Regions from separate parts of the Xenorhabdus sp. Sc-CR9 genome, predicted to be linked through region 1. Evidence: predicted binding sites of a transcription regulator. Region 1 holds the regulator's gene; the other holds the start of a gene.
The links. Region 1 encodes LexA, which represses DNA repair genes until DNA is damaged. Its sites were predicted from a motif close to TNCTGTATGTACATACAGNA; they were not measured.

Region 1 (9,643 bases):
ACCTCATGCTACAAAATATACCTGTTCATTTATTCACCGCAAGCAGCGGCTGTTCACTACACAGAGGAATTATTAAACATCGAGTACAAGAGCTGCAAGATAGATTCGGTGAACTCGTAATCAAGCATAATATTGAAGATATAAGTGGCTCTTTCCGAACTCTGGCAATTGAAAATTTAGAAGAAGACATATTGCAAGATAAAAAAAATTTGGTTCTTCTTGGTGAAAAAATCGCAATTCATGCACACGTCATTGATTACTGTATGAGAAATGGAATAAAAATTATTAATGATGGTATTACTCATTATCAAAAAGATTTTCCTGAGCAACGACTAATAGCGAAAGAGTATTTCGTGGAATTCATGAAAGAATACGGGATTGAATACAATAGCCCTATATATGAATTTGCTACATCGCAAGAGGATGTCAAATACCGTTTATTGCAAGCAGGTATCTCCACTAAATCTCTGGAGGGTATTTCCATTTTTGCAGATAGCTTCACTACACCTCCTGATGAAACAATTCTCAATTATCTAAAGAGAAAAGAAGCCAAATGCAGGGATATCATTGAATTTCTTACTGGTGGTATTGTAATCAATACAACCAAAGATTATCTATAAAATAGATTAGAACGAACAGAGGTTTTATGATCAGAAAATGTGCGGCAATAATTATTAACAATAAAAAATTACTTGTAGTCAGGAAACATAAAACCTCCATATACATATCACCTGGTGGTAAAATTGAAGGAAATGAAACTCAAATTGAATGTTTGAACCGTGAGATTCAGGAAGAAATTGGGGTCACATTTATCAATCCAATTCATTTTAGTATCGACTATTCAAAATCAATTTTTGAGGGAGAGTTAATAGAAATTAATTCATGGTTTATCGATATAATCGGAGATCCTTTTCCATGTTCAGAAATAATTGATTTAAAATGGATTACATCAAAAGAAGAAGAAAAAATACAAATAGGAAGTATTTTTAAAGATAGTATTATTCCCAAACTCAAAAACATTGGTTTAATAGAATAATGAATTACCTAGATGACTCGGCTATAAACTCAAAAATTTCAGGGTTTAGTTTTGAAAATAACAGTGATACCAACTACTATAAACAGGTAAGTAAAATTAAAAAAGAAATAAAACAAAACCTTAGGAAACACCTTTGTTTAGAACATGAAGAAATATTTTTGCTGAATAATAGCACTCACTGTTTATTGAATGTCATCTATGGATTAAACATGCATTCGGTTTCTATATCCATTAGAGAAGGTTGCTATATGCCATATAATAATATCACTACTGGATCTTTTCCAAATTCCATACCTCTATTAACCCATATTGACCCTCAGACAGGGATAATTTGTTCACTAAAAAATGCTGACTTCGTTTTAGACGCTGCCCAGTCAATAGGTACTATATGGCATCACAAAGCAGCTATTTCCTCTAAAATAGTATTTTTTCCATTACATAAACATCTGGCTATTCAGTCAGGAATAGGCGTTCTCTGCATTCAAAATAAAGATCATTATCCTGAAATATCTAACATTGCCAAAATATCTGAATCCGGCACTGTTAATCTCAGATCATATAACGATGCTTTGAATAGATGCATAGAACGCCCTGATTTTTTTAATGTTGCTTATTTTGATTTAACAGATAAAGAAGCAAATGAATTAGAGAAAATAGGATTTAAATGTATTACACCTTTACAATCTAAAACTCCATTTGTTGTTTTACAGTCTGATTTTTATTTAGATAAATTACCTTGCAATAAAAAATCCGTTATAACCATGAAAAAAATAGGAACAATGATTTACAGATTTAGTTGCTATAAGAGCGGAGCAATAAATTCAACAGCAGTAAATTGTAATTTTAAATTAATTGATTATATCAAAGAGTTATTATGAACAATGTAAATCATCCAGCCAAAGTAGGCTATCTATTCGCTCTTTTAGGCGGAACCATTCTCAGTTTCGATACCGTATTCATACGAGCCATAAATTTTACCCCAGAACAAATTGCATTCTGGCGTTCTTTTTCCATGTCACTTCCAATGATAATCATTATATTTTTTTCTTTATTCAGAAGAAAAAATAAAATTAAAAAAAATCAAACATACAGTAAATATTTTTTTCTGGCCTCCTTTTTTTATGGTTTATCGGCAATATTATTCCCGGTTTCAGCAATGACAACATCTATCGCAAATATGCTGTTTATAATCAGCACCGCTCCACTTTGGGCTGCGATACTTTCATGGTTTGTCATTAAAGAAATTGTCAGCCGTATGACAATAGTAGCGTTCATTATTTCAATAGCTGGAGTAATTGTTGTAATGTATGGCTCTAACGCTAATCTTTCAGTATCATTCGGTGATATTACCGCTTTATTAACAGCAATATCTATGGCAGCTGCTTTCGTTACTGGACGAATTAGTAAGCAAGATTTATCTTTAACACCTTCCATTGGCGCAATATTTTCTTTTATACTGTTATATTCTTACTTTGATATCAATCTTGATATTTCATTGTTCAATTTTTTTCTAATCTTAATAGAAGGTTCTGTCATTGTATTCTTAGCTCTAACTTTAATTGCTAAATCTTCAAAACTAATACCTTCTTCTCACCTGGGTTTTTTCCTTCTTCTAGAAGCAGTATTTGGCCCAATTTGGATATGGCTTGTTTTTGGAGACAGCCCAAATAATTATACACTTATAGGTGGTGGTATTATTCTGACTGCTTTAATTGCGAATAGTCTACATTCTATCCGATTATTACAGTCAGAAACAGCAAAAAGATAAATTATTCCTAGAAGATAGATTATTTAACATGACTCATCTTCTTTAAAGTTATTTATATCCTAACTCTATGATTGTGAAAAAATTTATTCTGCCTGATATTATTATATATTGGTTTTTTTCTTTTAAGATAAAGAAATTTATTATTTTTATCTTTAATTGGTATGTATCAGTAAATAACGAGTCACACAGTAGCAAGATAATCGACATCTTTTGATACTTATATTTATAACCCAAAGACAGTGAGGTATCGCGTGAATTCCACTCTTAAGCCTAAAACGTGTTAACATCAAAGCTATTAGCATCGTGTAGGTGTGAGAGGTGTAATGGAAATTATCAATCAACAAAAATTACTGGCACAAGCTGAAACAATCTGTCTTTCAAGAGGGGTTCGCTTAACACCCCAACGCCTTGAAATTCTTCGATTAATTACGGAGCAACCCAGTGCAATAAGCGCTTATGATTTGCTGGATTTATTACGCGAAGTCGAACCTCAGGCTAAGCCGCCAACGGTTTACCGTGGGTTAGAATTTTTGCTGGAGCAAGGTTTTATTCACAAAATAGAATCTACAAACAGCTATGTTCTTTGCCATCACTTTGAAGAACCCAGCCATACTTCAGCTATGTTTATCTGTGAATATTGCGGCTCCGTAACTGAAAAGGATGCGAAAGATATTGAATCCGCAATTCAGCAGTTAGCGCAAGGTACAGGGTTCCATTTGAGAAATAGTGTGATAGAAGTCCACGGATTATGCGCTTCCTGCCATGAAATAGATTCCTGTACGGAACGCGATACATGTCAGCACAATCATGCTGTTGAAGAGAAGAAAAAGAAATAAAGATAAGAACCTGCTTGGGCGGTGAGGCGGTCATAGCTGATATTTTCATGTATTCTCAAGTTCCCGCTGAATTCAAATATAACGGGTACTGGAAAAATGACCGCCCCGGAATGGCAAAGTGTAATTATCCGTTTTTACAATCAGAACCAGTCTCCGTTACGAATAACGCCTACTGCCAATCCTTCAATAGTGAAACTCTGTTCGCTCAAATCAACTACAATCGGTGAAAATTCTGGATTTTCAGCGATCAGTTCAATTTTGTTTCCTGTTTGTCTGAAACGCTTCACTGTGACTTCATCTTCAATACGCGCCACAATGACTTGTCCATTATGAACATCCTGTGTTTTATGCACAGCAAGTAAATCTCCGTCCATAATACCGATGTCTTTCATAGACATTCCACTGACACGCAATAGAAAATCAGCACTTGGTTTAAATAATTCAGGATCAACCTTATAGTGACTTTCGATATGTTCCTGAGCTAGCAGTGGCTCGCCAGCAGCAACACGACCGATCAACGGTAATCTCATTCCGTCACCCGGTTCTTCGAGAAGCAAACGGATACCTCTGGATGCACCAGAAATAATCTCTATCACCCCTTTACGCGCCAGCGCTTTTAAATGCTCTTCCGCCGCGTTAGGTGAACGAAAACCAAGACGCGCTGCAATTTCAGCACGTGTCGGTGGCATACCCGTTTGCGAAATATGGTCACGCACTAAGTTATAGACTTGTTGCTGTCTGGCAGTTAATGCTTTCATTTCGCCCCCTGTTTGTTTATACAGTCCAGCTGTGAGTATATACAGGTAAATTCGAATTGGGAACCTGTCAGCACGTAAAAGCAGCTAAATAACGTATTTTAATGAAAAACACGTCGAATCAGCACATAAAATGCGACCAAAGGATTATTCCCCAGATAAACAAGGCCAGAAGTATGGTAAGCAATACAGCCGCTGAACCCATATCTTTCGCACGACCTGATAACTCATGGTATTCACTACCGATACGATCCACTACAGCTTCTATTGCACTATTGAGAATTTCGACAATCACAACCAGCATAACAGCGCTGATAAGCAGGATTCTTTCGACTATGCTGAGGTCCAAAGAAAATGCAATGATAATTGCAAATATGGCAGCAATTGCCTCCTGTCGAAATGCCGCTTCATTTTGCCATGCCGTTTTGATTCCTTTCGCCGAATACCCTGCCGCTTTAATGATGCGGGTCAAACTTGTTGATTGATTTGCCATAGAATTATACTCAATCACTTGGTATTTGTATGGTTATATAATTTTTAGTCTCTATTATTGTCTTATTTCCACAGATCTCAAAATCTGTTTCTGGTATCCTTGCGAGGCATTGCTAACAAGAGGCTTAAAGTCGTTATGTCAGGTTGGCGTAAAATATATTATAAGTTATTGAATTTACCATTAAAATTATTAGTAAAAAGTAAACTTATCCCTACAGATCCCATTGCAGAGCTGCGTCTTGATACGACACGGCCTATTTTGTACGTACTCCCGTACCACTCAAAAACAGACTTATTGACCTTGCGTCAACAATGTCTGGCACAAGATCTGCCGGATCCGTTGAATCCTTTGGAAATTGGTGATGCGCAGCTTCCTAGTTGTGTGTTTATCGATAACGGCCCACGTGTGTTCAGTTGTTATGCACCAAAGCATGAATCTGTGAAGATTTTTCATTCCTATCTGGACTTGCATCACAATAATTCTGATTTGAATATCCAGATGGTGCCAGTTTCCGTAATGTTCGGCCGCTCTCCGGGGCGTGAAGGGCAAGAAGCTAATACAGCACCGCAATTACGTCTGCTAAATGGTGTGCAAAAGTTTTTTGCGATCCTGTGGCTGGGACGAGATAGTTTTGTGCGTTTCTCCACGCCTGTTTCTCTGCGTAAGATGGCAGATGAGCATGGTACAGATGATATCATTGCTAATAAACTCGCCCGTGTTGCCCGGATACATTATTCCCGTCAGCGTCTTGCGGCTGTTGGCCCTCGTCTGCCTGCCAGACAGGAACTGTTCAACAAATTACTCACATCAAAGGCAATAGAAAAAGCCATTGCTGATGAAACACGCAGCAAGAAAATTTCTCCCGAAAAGGCGAAGCAAAACGCCATCAACATGTTGGAAGAAATTGCCGCGAACTTCTCCTATGAAACAGTTCGTCTGACCGACCGTGTTTTGAGTTGGACATGGAACCGTTTATATCAGGGCATTAATGTTCATAATGCTGAACGAATTCGTCAGTTGGCGCAGGATGGTCATGAACTGGTTTATGTTCCATGCCATCGCAGTCATATGGACTACTTATTGCTTTCGTATGTGATTTATCACCAAGGATTGGTTCCACCACACATCGCAGCGGGAATTAACCTGAATTTCTGGCCTGCCGGCCCGGTATTCCGTCGTCTTGGTGCGTTCTTTATCCGCCGGACATTTAAAGGCAATAAACTCTATTCAACGATATTCCGTGAATATCTCGGTGAGCTGTTTGTCCGTGGTTATTCGGTTGAATATTTTGTCGAAGGTGGTCGTTCTCGTACAGGTCGTTTGCTTGATCCGAAAACCGGCACACTTTCTATGACATTACAAGCGATGCTGCGTGGTGAATCCCGTCCAATTACGATTGTGCCCATCTATATCGGTTATGAGCATGTGATGGAAGTCGCGACTTACGCCAAAGAACTTCGCGGTGCAGTTAAGGAAAAAGAGGACTTTTTCCAGATGGTACGCGGGTTGCGCAAACTACGTAATTTGGGGCAGGGTTACGTGAACTTTGGTGAACCAATTCCATTGATACAGTACCTTAACCAACATGTTCCTGAGTGGCGTGATTCCATTGATCCGATAGAATCTCAGCGTCCAACCTGGTTGGCTCCAACAGTCAGTAAACTGGCTGGCAATATCATGGTCAATATCAATAATGCCGCAGCGGCCAATGCTATCAATTTATGCACCACGGCATTATTGTCATCACGTCAGCGGGCACTTACCCGCGAGCAATTGATTGAGCAGCTGGATTGCTATCTGCAATTACTGCGTAATGTGCCTTACACTGACGATATCACCGTGCCAAACAAAACAGCGGAAGAGTTGTTGGATCATGCTTTATTGATGAATAAGTTTGAGGTCGAAAAAGACAGTCTGGGTGATATCATCATCCTGCCACGTGAAAGCGCGGTATTGATGACCTATTATCGCAACAATATCCAACACTTGCTGATCCTGCCATCCCTGATAGCCAGTATTGTCATGCATCACCGTCGTATTAGTCGCGGTGAATTGCTCCGCCAGGTCGCGTTGATTTATCCGCTAATCAAGAAAGAGCTTTTCATGCGTTACAGCAAGGAAACGCTCTCCGACGTCGTTAATACTCTGGTCGATGAACTGGCGAGCCAACGCCTTATCTGTAACAAAGAGCAAGAAATGCTGGTGCTGAACCCTGCACGTATCCGCCCTCTACAATTGCTGGCAGCAGGTATCAGAGAAACACTGCAACGTTATGCCATTACACTTTCTTTATTGAATGCCACTCCTGAAATCAGCCGTGGTGTACTGGAAAAAGAGAGCCGAATGCTGGCACAGCGCCTGTCAGTGTTACACGGTATCAATGCACCGGAGTTCTTTGACAAGGCAGTTTTCGCTTGCTCGGTTAATACACTGCGCGAAGAAGGTTATATTCAGGACAGCGGGGATATGATTTCTACCAGTGCTCAGGAACTCTATCATGTGTTGAGCGAATTGATGTCACCTGAAATTCGGTTGACTATTGAAAGTGTCAGTATGCCACCAGAGCAAAATGAACCTGAACAATTAGATAAAGCGATGTAAGACTGAGATATAAACGGGCGGTATTCCGCCCGTTATACTGAATATGCTTCACACTAAGCATACACTACATTAAACATAGCTGAAAAAGATACCGAGGAATAAAGTAATACCAACGTAATTATTATTCATGAATGCCTGAAAACAGAACTCTCTCTCCCGGCCTGCAATCAGTTTTTGCTGATAAATAAACAGTGCAGCAACTAATAATATTGTCCAGTAATATATTCCGGCCAGATTCATCATATTGCCTACTGACACCAAAATAGCCAGCATAGCGAACTGCAAAATACCGATAATCAGTTTGTCAAAGCGCCCAAAAAGTACGGCTGTCGATTTAACACCGATTTTCAGGTCATCATCGCGATCAATCATTGCGTATTGTGTATCATAAATCACTGACCAAATGACGTTAGCCAAAAATAACAACCAACATTCTAAAGGTAAGGACTCACTAACAGCGGCAAATGCCATCGGAATCGACCAACCGTAAGCCGCCCCCAATACAACTTGTGGCAAATGACTGACTCGTTTGACGAAAGGATAAGTCCACGCCAGCGCTAAGCCCACAACCGACAATGCAATTGTCATTTTATTTAATGTCAGAACCAGCGCAAAGGAAATGAGAACCAGTGTGGCAAACAAGATTTTGCTTTCTTTTTCGGTAATGTCACCACTAGGGAGAGGACGAGATTTTGTCCGCTCTACATACCCATCAAATTTTCTATCTGCGAAATCATTAATGCAACATCCCGCTGCACGCATCGAGAATACACCGATAGTAAATACTAACAATACGTACAAATCCGGTATCCCCTTTGCGGCGATCCATAATGCCCAATATGTTGGCCATAATAGTAAGAATGTGCCAATGGGTTTATCGACACGCATTAAACGGCAATAAGCACGCCATTTACTCTGCGTCATGCTGACCTCCAATCTATTTCTCCCCTTCTGTTATGTTAATTTTATATACAGGTGATTCCGGCAGAAAAATCTCTGTGAGTAGAAGTGGCTTACCTGATAATCTCAATAAAGAACGACGTCCCCAGCAATGACCCTGCTGACCTATTTGAATATAATCCCGCGTCAGATTATTACCACTAAAAAGATAACGTCCGAGTGGAATAGTACCTACATCCACCAATTTTCTATCCGGGCCGGTTAGTGTTTCCTCTGGAATAACGGTACGTCCTAACAACCACGGGATGTTATCCCCATATAAAACGATTTCACGCAACCAGTATTTTTCACTTACAGGTAAGTGCTCACTTTCATCTCCAAGCTCTTCTGCTGTGATAAAACACTCCCGAAAAGGGGCAACCGATACCTGCTGACAATGCTGTTCAAAGCGGCGGGTCATTGAGCCAACTTCCATCAGCCAGTCTGAAATAGATTCAGGAAGATCAAACTCATCAGTCAAAAACCAACGAATAGGTGTTGAAGTTAATATTGTGTTATCTGCCATGTCATTTTCCCATTGCGGGACCTTCAATTTCCCCGACAGCACAATTTCCCCGACAGAACAATACAGAACAATGATGGGGAGTGAGGATATCATGTTGCAGGCCAATAAAATAAAAAGTTAATAACAAATTATAGAAATTGTAAAAAACCTTACCCTAATAATCATCTTTATTAAGGTAAGGTGGAATTAAATAAGATAAAAAGTCAGGTTAACGCCATTCTTTGAATCGGTTAATCAGGCCATTTGTGGAACTATCATGACTATTCACCGCGCCGGAATCGTGTAATTCAGGCAGGATACGATTTGCCAATTGCTTACCTAATTCTACGCCCCACTGATCAAATGAGAAAATGTTCAGAATTGCGCCTTGAACAAAGATTTTATGTTCATACATGGCAATTAATGCACCCAAACTGAATGGGGTGATTTCGCGTAATAAAATGGAGTTGGTCGGACGGTTCCCGTCAAAGACTTTGAACGGCACAACATTTGTTACGTCCTGAGCATTTTTTCCAGTCGCTGCAAATTCTGCTTCCACTTGCGTCTGAGTTTTACCAAACGCCAATGCTTCAGTTTGTGCAAAGAAGTTGGATAACAATTTGCTGTGATGATCACTCACCGGATTATGGCTAATTGCCGGTGCAATAAAATCACAAGGAATGAGTTTGGTTCCCTGATGAATAAGCTGG
Region 2 (9,643 bases), on a different contig from region 1:
TTCGTAATGTGAAAATTTTTTTGAAAAGGGCTTCGTTAACGGATTGGAAAGAAATGAGAAATATAAGAGTCTCACCATTATGACAAACTATTTATTATGACATTATCAGTGGATTAAATTATTTGCTATTTCATTCATTATCTGTAAAAAAATCAAGGTAATTAATAAAAACTTTATATACCCAATGGATTTCAAGATGCAGCGCGACGGCAAGGGAATGAACCCCCAAGAGCATAGCTAACTATGTGACTGGGGTGAGTGAGCGCAGCCAACAAAGTTGCAACTTGAAAGACGACAGGTGACGGCAGGTATAGTTACATAAAATAAAAACCCCGTATAAACGGGGTGTTAGATTCAATTATTTACCGAATTTCCGAAATCAAATTTAAAATGGAATATCATCATCGAAATCCATTGGTGGCTCATTACTCTGTGGTGCAGAAGACTGAGACTGAGCCGGACGAGATGGCGCACCGCCACCGCTGAATTGCTGAGATGTCTGTGGCTGTTGTGGCTGCCCCCAACCGCTTTGTGCTGGAGCAGCTTCTTGCCCTGCACCACCACGACCGCCCAACATTTGCATTGTACCACCAACATTTACCACAATTTCAGTGGTGTAACGATCCTGACCGCTCTGATCCTGCCACTTACGGGTCTGCAAAGAACCTTCGATATAGACCTGAGAACCTTTGCGCAGATATTCACCTGCAACTTCTGCCAGTTTACCGAAGAGCACTACACGGTGCCATTCGGTTTTTTCCCTCATCTCACCGGTTTGCTTGTCACGCCAGCTCTCAGACGTTGCCAGAGTAATGTTGGCGACTGCACCTCCGTTCGGCATATAGCGAACTTCCGGGTCCTGCCCCAAATTACCCACTAAAATAACTTTGTTTACGCCTCTGCTGGCCATTGGGAATACTCCTGATGAAATGAATTTTGCTAAAAACGGACTTCTCTAATTATAAGCAAAGTAGTTTACCATGCGAGGGCTAAGTTTAAAGATATACCCGTTATATTATACTTTGCGAAGCGCATCGTACTTTACATTGTAATGGTTGCAGCATGATTTCCCATCTAATACTGTATATCCATTCAGCAAAGTTTGTGCAATAATAACGCGTTTACGTATTTTGCTCTATCAATAATCTGAGAAGTGGTATATGGATAACATCGAAGTTCGGGGCGCCCGCACCCATAATCTCAAGAATATCAATTTGATAATTCCCCGTGACAAGCTAATCGTCATTACTGGGCTATCCGGCTCCGGTAAATCATCCCTGGCTTTCGATACTCTTTATGCAGAGGGTCAGCGGCGCTATGTGGAATCGCTCTCTGCATATGCCCGCCAGTTTTTATCACTGATGGAAAAACCGGATGTCGATCATATCGAAGGGCTGTCTCCGGCGATTTCCATTGAGCAAAAGTCTACTTCCCATAACCCGCGTTCTACGGTCGGGACAATTACTGAAATTCACGATTATCTTCGCCTGCTGTTTGCGCGCGTGGGTGAACCGCGCTGCCCCGAGCACGATATCACTCTGGCAGCGCAAACGATAAGCCAGATGGTGGATAATGTACTGGCATTGCCGGAAAGCCAACGCCTGATGTTGCTGGCCCCTGTCGTCAAGGAGCGCAAGGGTGAGCACACCAAACTGCTGGATAACCTTGCTGCACAAGGCTATATCCGCGCCCGTATTGATGGTGAAGTCTGTGACCTTTCTGATCCACCTAAACTTGAATTGCAGAAAAAACATACCATTGAAGTGGTTATAGATCGTTTCAAGGTACGAGCCGATCTCCCCCAACGGCTGGCAGAATCATTCGAAACCGCACTGGAGCTTTCCGGCGGTACGGCAGTCATTGCTAATATGGATGATGAACAGGCCGAAGAACTGATCTTCTCCGCCAATTTTGCCTGTTCAATCTGTGGCTATAGTATGAGCGAACTGGAACCACGCCTGTTTTCCTTCAACAATCCTGCCGGTGCCTGCCCGACTTGTGACGGTTTAGGCGTTCAGCAATTTTTCGATCCTGTACGTGTTGTTCAGAATGGTGATATATCCCTTGCTGGCGGCGCAATACGTGGCTGGGATCGCCGTAATTTTTACTACTTCCAGATGCTGAGATCACTGGCAGAACATTATAAATTCGATATCGAAGTGCCATTTAATCAGTTAAGTTCTGTGATTAGGAAAGTGGTTTTATATGGCTCAGGAAAAGAATCCGTCGAATTTAAATATACCAATGATCGCGGCGATGTGACCGTTCGTAACCACCCGTTCGAAGGTGTCCTGCATAATATGGAACGCCGCTATAAAGAAACGGAATCTACTGCGGTACGGGAAGAGCTGGCAAAATATATCAGCAATCGTTCCTGCGTCTCTTGTGACGGAACCCGACTGCGCAAAGAAGCCCGCTATGTCTTTATTGAAAGCACCACGCTGCCCCAGATTTCTGATTTCAGCATCGGTCATGCGATGGAATTTTTCCAAAATATTAAACTGAGTGGGCAACGCGCCAAAATTGCTGAAAAAGTTTTGAAAGAGATCCGTGATCGCCTGAAATTTCTGGTTAATGTTGGTTTGAATTACCTGGCGCTCTCCCGTTCAGCAGAAACACTTTCAGGCGGTGAAGCCCAGCGTATTCGTTTAGCCAGCCAAATTGGTGCAGGTCTTGTCGGCGTAATGTATGTGCTGGATGAACCCTCCATCGGCCTGCATCAGCGGGATAATGAGCGTTTGTTGGAAACGTTGCTGCATCTGCGCAATCTGGGTAATACCGTTATTGTGGTCGAACACGATGAAGATGCCATCCGTGCAGCTGATCATATTATCGATATCGGGCCTGGCGCGGGTGTGCATGGCGGTGAGATTGTTGCCGAAGGGACTCTTTCCAATATTATGGAAAGTGAAAAATCTCTCACCGGAAAATTCCTGAGTGGTGAACGCAAAATTGCCATTCCAGAGCAGCGTGTGCCTACCAATCCTGACAAGATACTAAAATTGATTGGAGCAAAAGGCAATAATCTGAAAAAGGTAACACTAAAACTACCAGTCGGCTTGTTTACCTGTATCACCGGCGTTTCTGGTTCCGGTAAATCAACGCTGATCAACGATACACTCTTCCCTATAGCACAGCGCCAGCTAAACGGGGCAACAAACATTAATCCTGCCTCTTATATCGATGTTGAAGGACTGGAGCATTTTGATAAGGTCATTGATATAGACCAAAGCCCTATTGGCAGAACCCCTCGTTCAAACCCCGCTACTTATACTGGTATATTTACGCCTGTGAGAGAATTATTTTCAGGTGTTCCTGAATCTCGTGCCCGTGGCTATACACCGGGACGTTTCAGTTTCAACGTAAAAGGCGGACGCTGTGAAGCCTGCCAGGGCGATGGTGTGATTAAGGTTGAAATGCACTTTCTGCCTGATGTTTATGTACCTTGCGATCAGTGTAAGAGCAAACGCTATAACCGTGAAACGCTGGAAATCAAATATAAAGGCAAGAATATTAATGAAGTTCTGAATATGACCATTGAAGAGGCACGAGAATTTTTCGATGCTGTCCCTGCTCTCTCCCGTAAACTGCAAACCTTGATAGATGTCGGTCTTTCCTATATTCGTCTGGGGCAATCGGCAACAACACTGTCAGGCGGGGAAGCACAACGGGTAAAACTGGCACGGGAACTCTCTAAGAGAGGTACAGGCCAGACACTATATATCCTTGATGAACCGACGACCGGCTTGCATTTTGCGGATATTCAGCAGTTACTGTCTGTCCTGCATCAACTTCGGGATCAGGGAAACACGATTGTTGTGATTGAGCATAATCTGGATGTGATTAAAACGGCTGACTGGATTGTCGATCTCGGCCCTGAAGGAGGGAGCGGTGGTGGTGAAATACTGGTATCGGGAACACCAGAAGAAGTGGCCCAATGTCAGGAATCGCATACGGCTCGTTTTTTGAAACCGATACTTGAGCGTGACTAACCTACTGTAGTCACTAAACGAGTCCTATCTATATTATCCTCCCCCACACAATGGGGGGGATTTCACCTATTTGTTAACCAATTACTGACCAAATGCATTTTTATGCGTACAAAAAAGCATTTTCTTTCTTGCAGCCATTTTTAATGAAATAACCTTTCGTAAATCAGTATTGTATTGTTGATCTAATATTAATACTGATCACATTTTTCATGCGCTAATGACATAATGGCATATCATATGCCTAAAACTTATAATGGAGATTAAATATGTATATGTTTTTACCTTTTTTAATTGCGTTACTTATAATTGCCTCGGTAATTACACGCAAGAAAAAGCTGACATACTCACTTTGGTTTGCTTTATTAATCATCACGGTATTTTGGTTTCAATATCATGCCACTGATGCACTGAATCTTTCCTTTTGATCGGAGGCTGTAATGAATAATACAATATCAACACAACGTGATATTAATCTCGCGACGAGCTTAAATATTCTCGGTCTATTCGGTATCAGTGTTATTTTGATAGTCGCATTTTATTATCAATTAGCACGTTTTGAACTTCCCTGCCCATTATGTTTATTGCAACGTGCCGGCATTATAATGATTGGTTTCGGATTTTTGTTTAATATTTACTTCGGTATAAAAAATACCCATTACAGTCTTTCAATTATTGGCTGTATTGTAACTGGCTTCGTTGCTATGCGTCAGGTTTCTCTTCATATCCTGCCAGGTGATACAGGATATGGTTCAACTTTCTTCGGGTTACACTTTTATACTTGGGCCGCAATCGTATCAATTCTGACCATTATTGCCATCGCGGTAATTATGCCTCTGAAAACAGGCAATACCGACTCTGCAAGATACACTCCACCAATGTTGGGCAAAATTGCCATGGGATTATTCGCATTTTTGATCGCTGCCAATTTGATTTCTACCATTCTGGAATGTGGCGGTGGGCAGTGTGATGATAACCCAACGTTCTATGAGTTGTTGAAAAAATAACACTTCATATTATTAATAATAGAGCAGGAAGGCTAATGCATTTCCTCAGCCTTCCACTTTCAACAAAAACCACAGAATGATATTCCGTCATTATCGATTCAATAATACCGAATCAATGAAATAACGAACTTCATGTGCTTCTTCAGGTGTCGGGATTTCCAATTTAGCAAGCATCCGATCCAATACCTTATCCGGTACAACATACTGACGATGACTATTTTGTTGCCGCCAGCGTTTATAGTCTGTCTCAATATAAACAATCCTGACTTTGGCGTTATAGCTCACGAACAGTTTAATCAGTTGCTGACGCATTTGTGCTGTCAGATTAGTCGCATTCCAGATGAAATTTTGTCTGTTTCGTAGTTGTTCTCTGGCTTGCTTCTTTACTTGCTGTACTACCCAGCCATTAGCTTCTTTATCTTCTGGACTAATTTGATGCTGACGACGAATCGAATCCAGACTGATAATCGGTATTCCTCGAGCATGTTGTTGGATAAAATAGTCTTTACCCATACCCGGCAGCCCACACAACAAAGTTACCTGACTACCATAATCATCATAAGGTTGATAATTTGGTTGTTCACTGTCAGTAGAAAAATAATGGAAACGAGCTTCACCAGAAGAAAATGCCCGTGATACACGCCAGCAACCTTGCTCACGACAATAGAGTTCAAACAATTCTATACGTTCCAACAATTCTTTCGCATCTTGGCATGTTCGCCCCAAAATATCCGCTTTTGCCAGTAAATACAGCAAATAGGTGTCAACACGCAAGGATGCTGCCAATAGTGCTTTTTGTGGGCTAGGCTTTTCCATTAACCATAACGGCAATCCATGAAAACGCACAAGTGCGGCAATATGTTCCCGTATTGCAAATGGAGTAGGTATTTGCTGAAACAAAATTTGTCGGGTCGTCAGTTCACCTTTACGGGCATGACCGGGAGAAATAATGCGTCCATCCCAATCAACACGAGTCGTGTGGCGTTTTTCAACATCATGCAATAGTGCAGCAGTCCAGAGAATCTCTTGTTCTTCAAGCGACAACAGCGAATATTCTGGCAATTGTTGCAAAGCGGCTAATACCATCTGAGTATGGATTGCAACATCACCTTCAGAATGATGAACGGGATCCTGCTGAACTCCATTCATATCAGCGATAAAAGAGAAGGTCGAGGATAAGTAATCCCATGATTTATTATGACTAAATATCCAACTCATTCTCTTTCTCCTTTTGCGTTAAATCTCTTCGGTTCAGAAAGGCATTCAAAATAGAGTGGAGCCCTTTGCCAATGGCGTTTCCAATGAATATCTGTTTTGACATGATTTTTCCGTACATATTTAAAAACATGATGCGAAAACTCAGCCACCAAATATTCTCCGGCATCCCTGCTCACAATGCCCTCCATTGAACACACCTGTTTAGAGTGTGTATCCCATGAACAGAAATGACTTCCCTGTTTAGTTGTTTTAATAATATTTTGTATAAAATCAGATTCATTCCGTGTTCCAGAAATGCTGATTTCAGGCACAGTCGGAAAATCGAATAACTCGGCATAAAATTTAACTTCTTCCCAACTGAGCCAATGTTCTTTCATGCGCACGGCAAACACAAAGAAATATTCTTCAAGCTGACGATATTCAATGGAATGAATGGCATAAAGATTTTCGCCAAAGATCTCAATATTACCTAAATCATTTTTGATGACTTCCCAGCGCTGGCGAATTTGTTGAGTCCATGCCGATTGTGTTGGAGCGGCATGAGAGCGGGCAAATACACCATAACGATTTAGACAGTTATTTTCACCGTCCAATTTTTCCGTGTGAACAAGCCGCTTAATTTTTTGCATATCTTGCCACCAATGATGATTAATACGATCGTCACTGGTCGTGCCTGGCGAGAACGGATAATGGAATGTTCTACCATACTTTCTTGATTGCATATCCATAATGCTTTGACTCTTTTAATAATTATCCCAATAAAGACATACTGATGCCTTTACAGATTAATGTTCATCTAATTAACCGATGAAAGAGTTCAAGAGTTAGTATTACATCTTCTTTATTTCCATTTACTTAATCTTTTAACATTAAAAGATTAATACAATTATTTGATTAGATTTGTTATTAAGATTAAAAGGGGTGTTAAAAACACAAGCGATTACTATATATGAAAGCCTCGTAGATTGATATGGTGAATAGACTTCATATAAAAATAACCAATAAAAATCTTCTATTTGGGGCTATCACAGAGATAACTTTGATATAGAGACCAATTTTATCTTGTTATACGGGATATTCTGTATTTGTTAACTCCGTAAATTTCATATAATTTCTGTGTCTAAATGGTAATATGCCCCTGCCCATCATTAGAACAGGGGAATTTTTAATTCTATAGGTGGTAAGCCACTAATTTACCCCAGCAAATGCCTCTGCAATGCGTAGCACGTTATGATGGTTCACGCCAGCCATACAAACACGGCCAGAACCGACCAGATAGACACCAAACTCTTCACGCAATCGATCGACCTGTTCCTGACTGAATCCGGTATAACTGAACATACCACGCTGTTTCAGTAGGTAGTCAAAATTCTTCTCTGGCAAGGATTTTTTCAGGGCATTAACTAAAACTGTCCGCATTTCCCGAATGCGTAAACGCATTTGTTCAACTTCTTCCAGCCACTGTTTTTTTAATTCTGGATGACTCAATATTCTGGCAACAACCTGAGCACCAAAATTAGGTGGGCTAGAATAAATTCGACGCACACTCGCTTTCAATTGTCCCAAGACACATTCCGCTGCTTTTGCGTCATCACAGACAACGGATAACCCACCAACACGCTCACCATACAGTGAAAAAATTTTCGAAAATGAATTACTAATCAGACAAGGCAGCTCTGCATCTGCCATCGCACGGATTGCATAGGCATCATCTTCCATACCATCTGCAAATCCCTGATAGGCGATATCAAGGAAAGGGATCAATTCCCGCTCTTGAGCAATCTGAATCACCTGATCCCATTGGTCATTAGTTAGATCTGAGCCTGTTGGGTTATGGCAGCAAGGGTGCATCAAAATAATACTTTTTGCTGGTAGTTGTTTGAATGTAGACAGCATTTCGTCAAATTTTACCCCTTTGGTTTTGTCATCAAAATAGGGATAATAATTTACCTTTGTTCCTGCCCCAGCAAAAATGGAAGCATGGTTTTCCCAGGTTGGATCACTGCACCATACTTCAGAATCCGGGAAATAACGGTGTAAGAAATCTGCACCCACTTTCAATGCTCCTGATCCCCCTACTGTTTGAATGGTTGCGATGTGTTTCTGATTTAACAATGGATGATCTTTGCCAAATAGCAATTCCTGAATTGCCACGCGATAGGCAAATAATCCTTCCATCGGAAGATAAAGAGAAGCAGACTGAGGCAGAGCGCTCATTTGTTTTTCAGCAATTGCAACAGCCTGCAATTGGGGGGTTATACCTTGTTCATCGTAATAAAGACCGACGCTCAAATTAATTTTTTCTTCTCTAGGATCGTTATTAAATGCTTCCAATAACGATAGGATAGGATCACCTGCGTATGTATCAATATTCTGGAACACTACGTTATACTCCCTGCTGCTGAATTATGTGAAAAACGCATTAGCAGACAATATAACTTAGTGCATTACTCGTCTAGATATTCCATTGCAACACGTGAAGTCAATTTAGTCATTAACTCGTAAGCACTGACTCCAGAGTGTTCCGCAATTTTTTCTACAGGCAGGAGTCTGCCCCAAAGAATTACTTCATCCCCGACTTTTTCCAGACAATCAGGCCCTAAATCTACAGTAACCATATCCATGGAAACACGACCAACAATCGGTACTTTCCGGCCGTTGATAAATACTGGCGTGCCGGCTGGCGCACTTCGGGGATAGCCATCACCGTATCCCATAGCCACTACGCCAAGACAGGTATCACGCTCGCTGCTCCATGTACCGCCATATCCCACCGATTCTCCCGCTTTATGCTTACGTACCGCGATTAAGCTGGATTTTAACGTCATAGCTGGGATCAAGTTGAAGTCAGCCGCAGTTTTATCCGCCATTGGCGAGGCTCCGTACATCATGATGCCAGGGCGAACCCAATCTAAATGAGCTTGTGACCACAGCAAAATCCCCCCTGATGCAGCAATGGATTTCTCACCGGCTTTATCCGCAGCGAATGCCATAAAGCGATCGATTTGTTGTTGGGTTGTCTCTACGGTAGGTTCATCCGCCCGGCTAAAATGGCTGATGATATTAATAGGTTGTTCAACGTTATGACAACGGCTCAAGCGTTGATAAAAAGCTTCCGCTTCATCAATTCTGATGCCCAGCCGATGCATACCTGTATCCAGTTTCATCCATACTTTAACCGGATGGGACAAATCCGCCTGCTCCAATGCTTCGAGCTGCTCAATACTATGCACCACGGTTTCAATATGATTGACGACCAACACAGGTAAATCAGTCGCCTCAAAAAAACCTTCTAATAGTAAAATTGGCTTGACGACCCCGCCGCTTCGCAAGGCAAGCGCTTCCCCAATCCGGGCGACACCGAAACAGTCAGCGTCTTCCATTGTGTGCGCAATTTCTAATAAACCATGTCCATAGGCGTTTGCTTTC

Region 2: the regulator LexA is predicted to act here: its motif matches at 1,079-1,098, upstream of uvrA (excinuclease ABC subunit UvrA).

The regions. Positions count from the first base shown of each region.
Region 1 covers NZ_CAWQTY010000195.1:2,756-12,398, forward strand. Annotated here, with positions in the region: gene AACQ81_RS14280 (hypothetical protein) at 1-620, shown strand, start outside; gene AACQ81_RS14285 (NUDIX hydrolase) at 647-1,036, shown strand; gene AACQ81_RS14290 (DUF6024 family protein) at 1,036-1,914, shown strand; gene AACQ81_RS14295 (DMT family transporter) at 1,911-2,804, shown strand; gene zur (zinc uptake transcriptional repressor Zur) at 3,128-3,640, shown strand; gene lexA (transcriptional repressor LexA) at 3,781-4,398, opposite strand; gene AACQ81_RS14310 (diacylglycerol kinase) at 4,517-4,888, opposite strand; gene plsB (glycerol-3-phosphate 1-O-acyltransferase PlsB) at 5,024-7,489, shown strand; gene ubiA (4-hydroxybenzoate octaprenyltransferase) at 7,559-8,413, opposite strand; gene ubiC (chorismate lyase) at 8,427-8,954, opposite strand; gene pgi (glucose-6-phosphate isomerase) at 9,163-9,643, opposite strand, start outside.
Region 2 covers NZ_CAWQTY010000223.1:4,396-14,038, reverse strand. Annotated here, with positions in the region: gene ssb1 (single-stranded DNA-binding protein SSB1) at 386-910, opposite strand; gene uvrA (excinuclease ABC subunit UvrA) at 1,161-3,992, shown strand; gene AACQ81_RS18010 (DUF5993 family protein) at 4,259-4,417, shown strand; gene AACQ81_RS18005 (disulfide bond formation protein B) at 4,430-4,996, shown strand; gene AACQ81_RS18000 (AAA family ATPase) at 5,087-6,214, opposite strand; gene AACQ81_RS17995 (RNA ligase family protein) at 6,211-6,942, opposite strand; gene AACQ81_RS17990 (amino acid aminotransferase) at 7,403-8,596, opposite strand; gene alr (alanine racemase) at 8,662-9,643, opposite strand, start outside.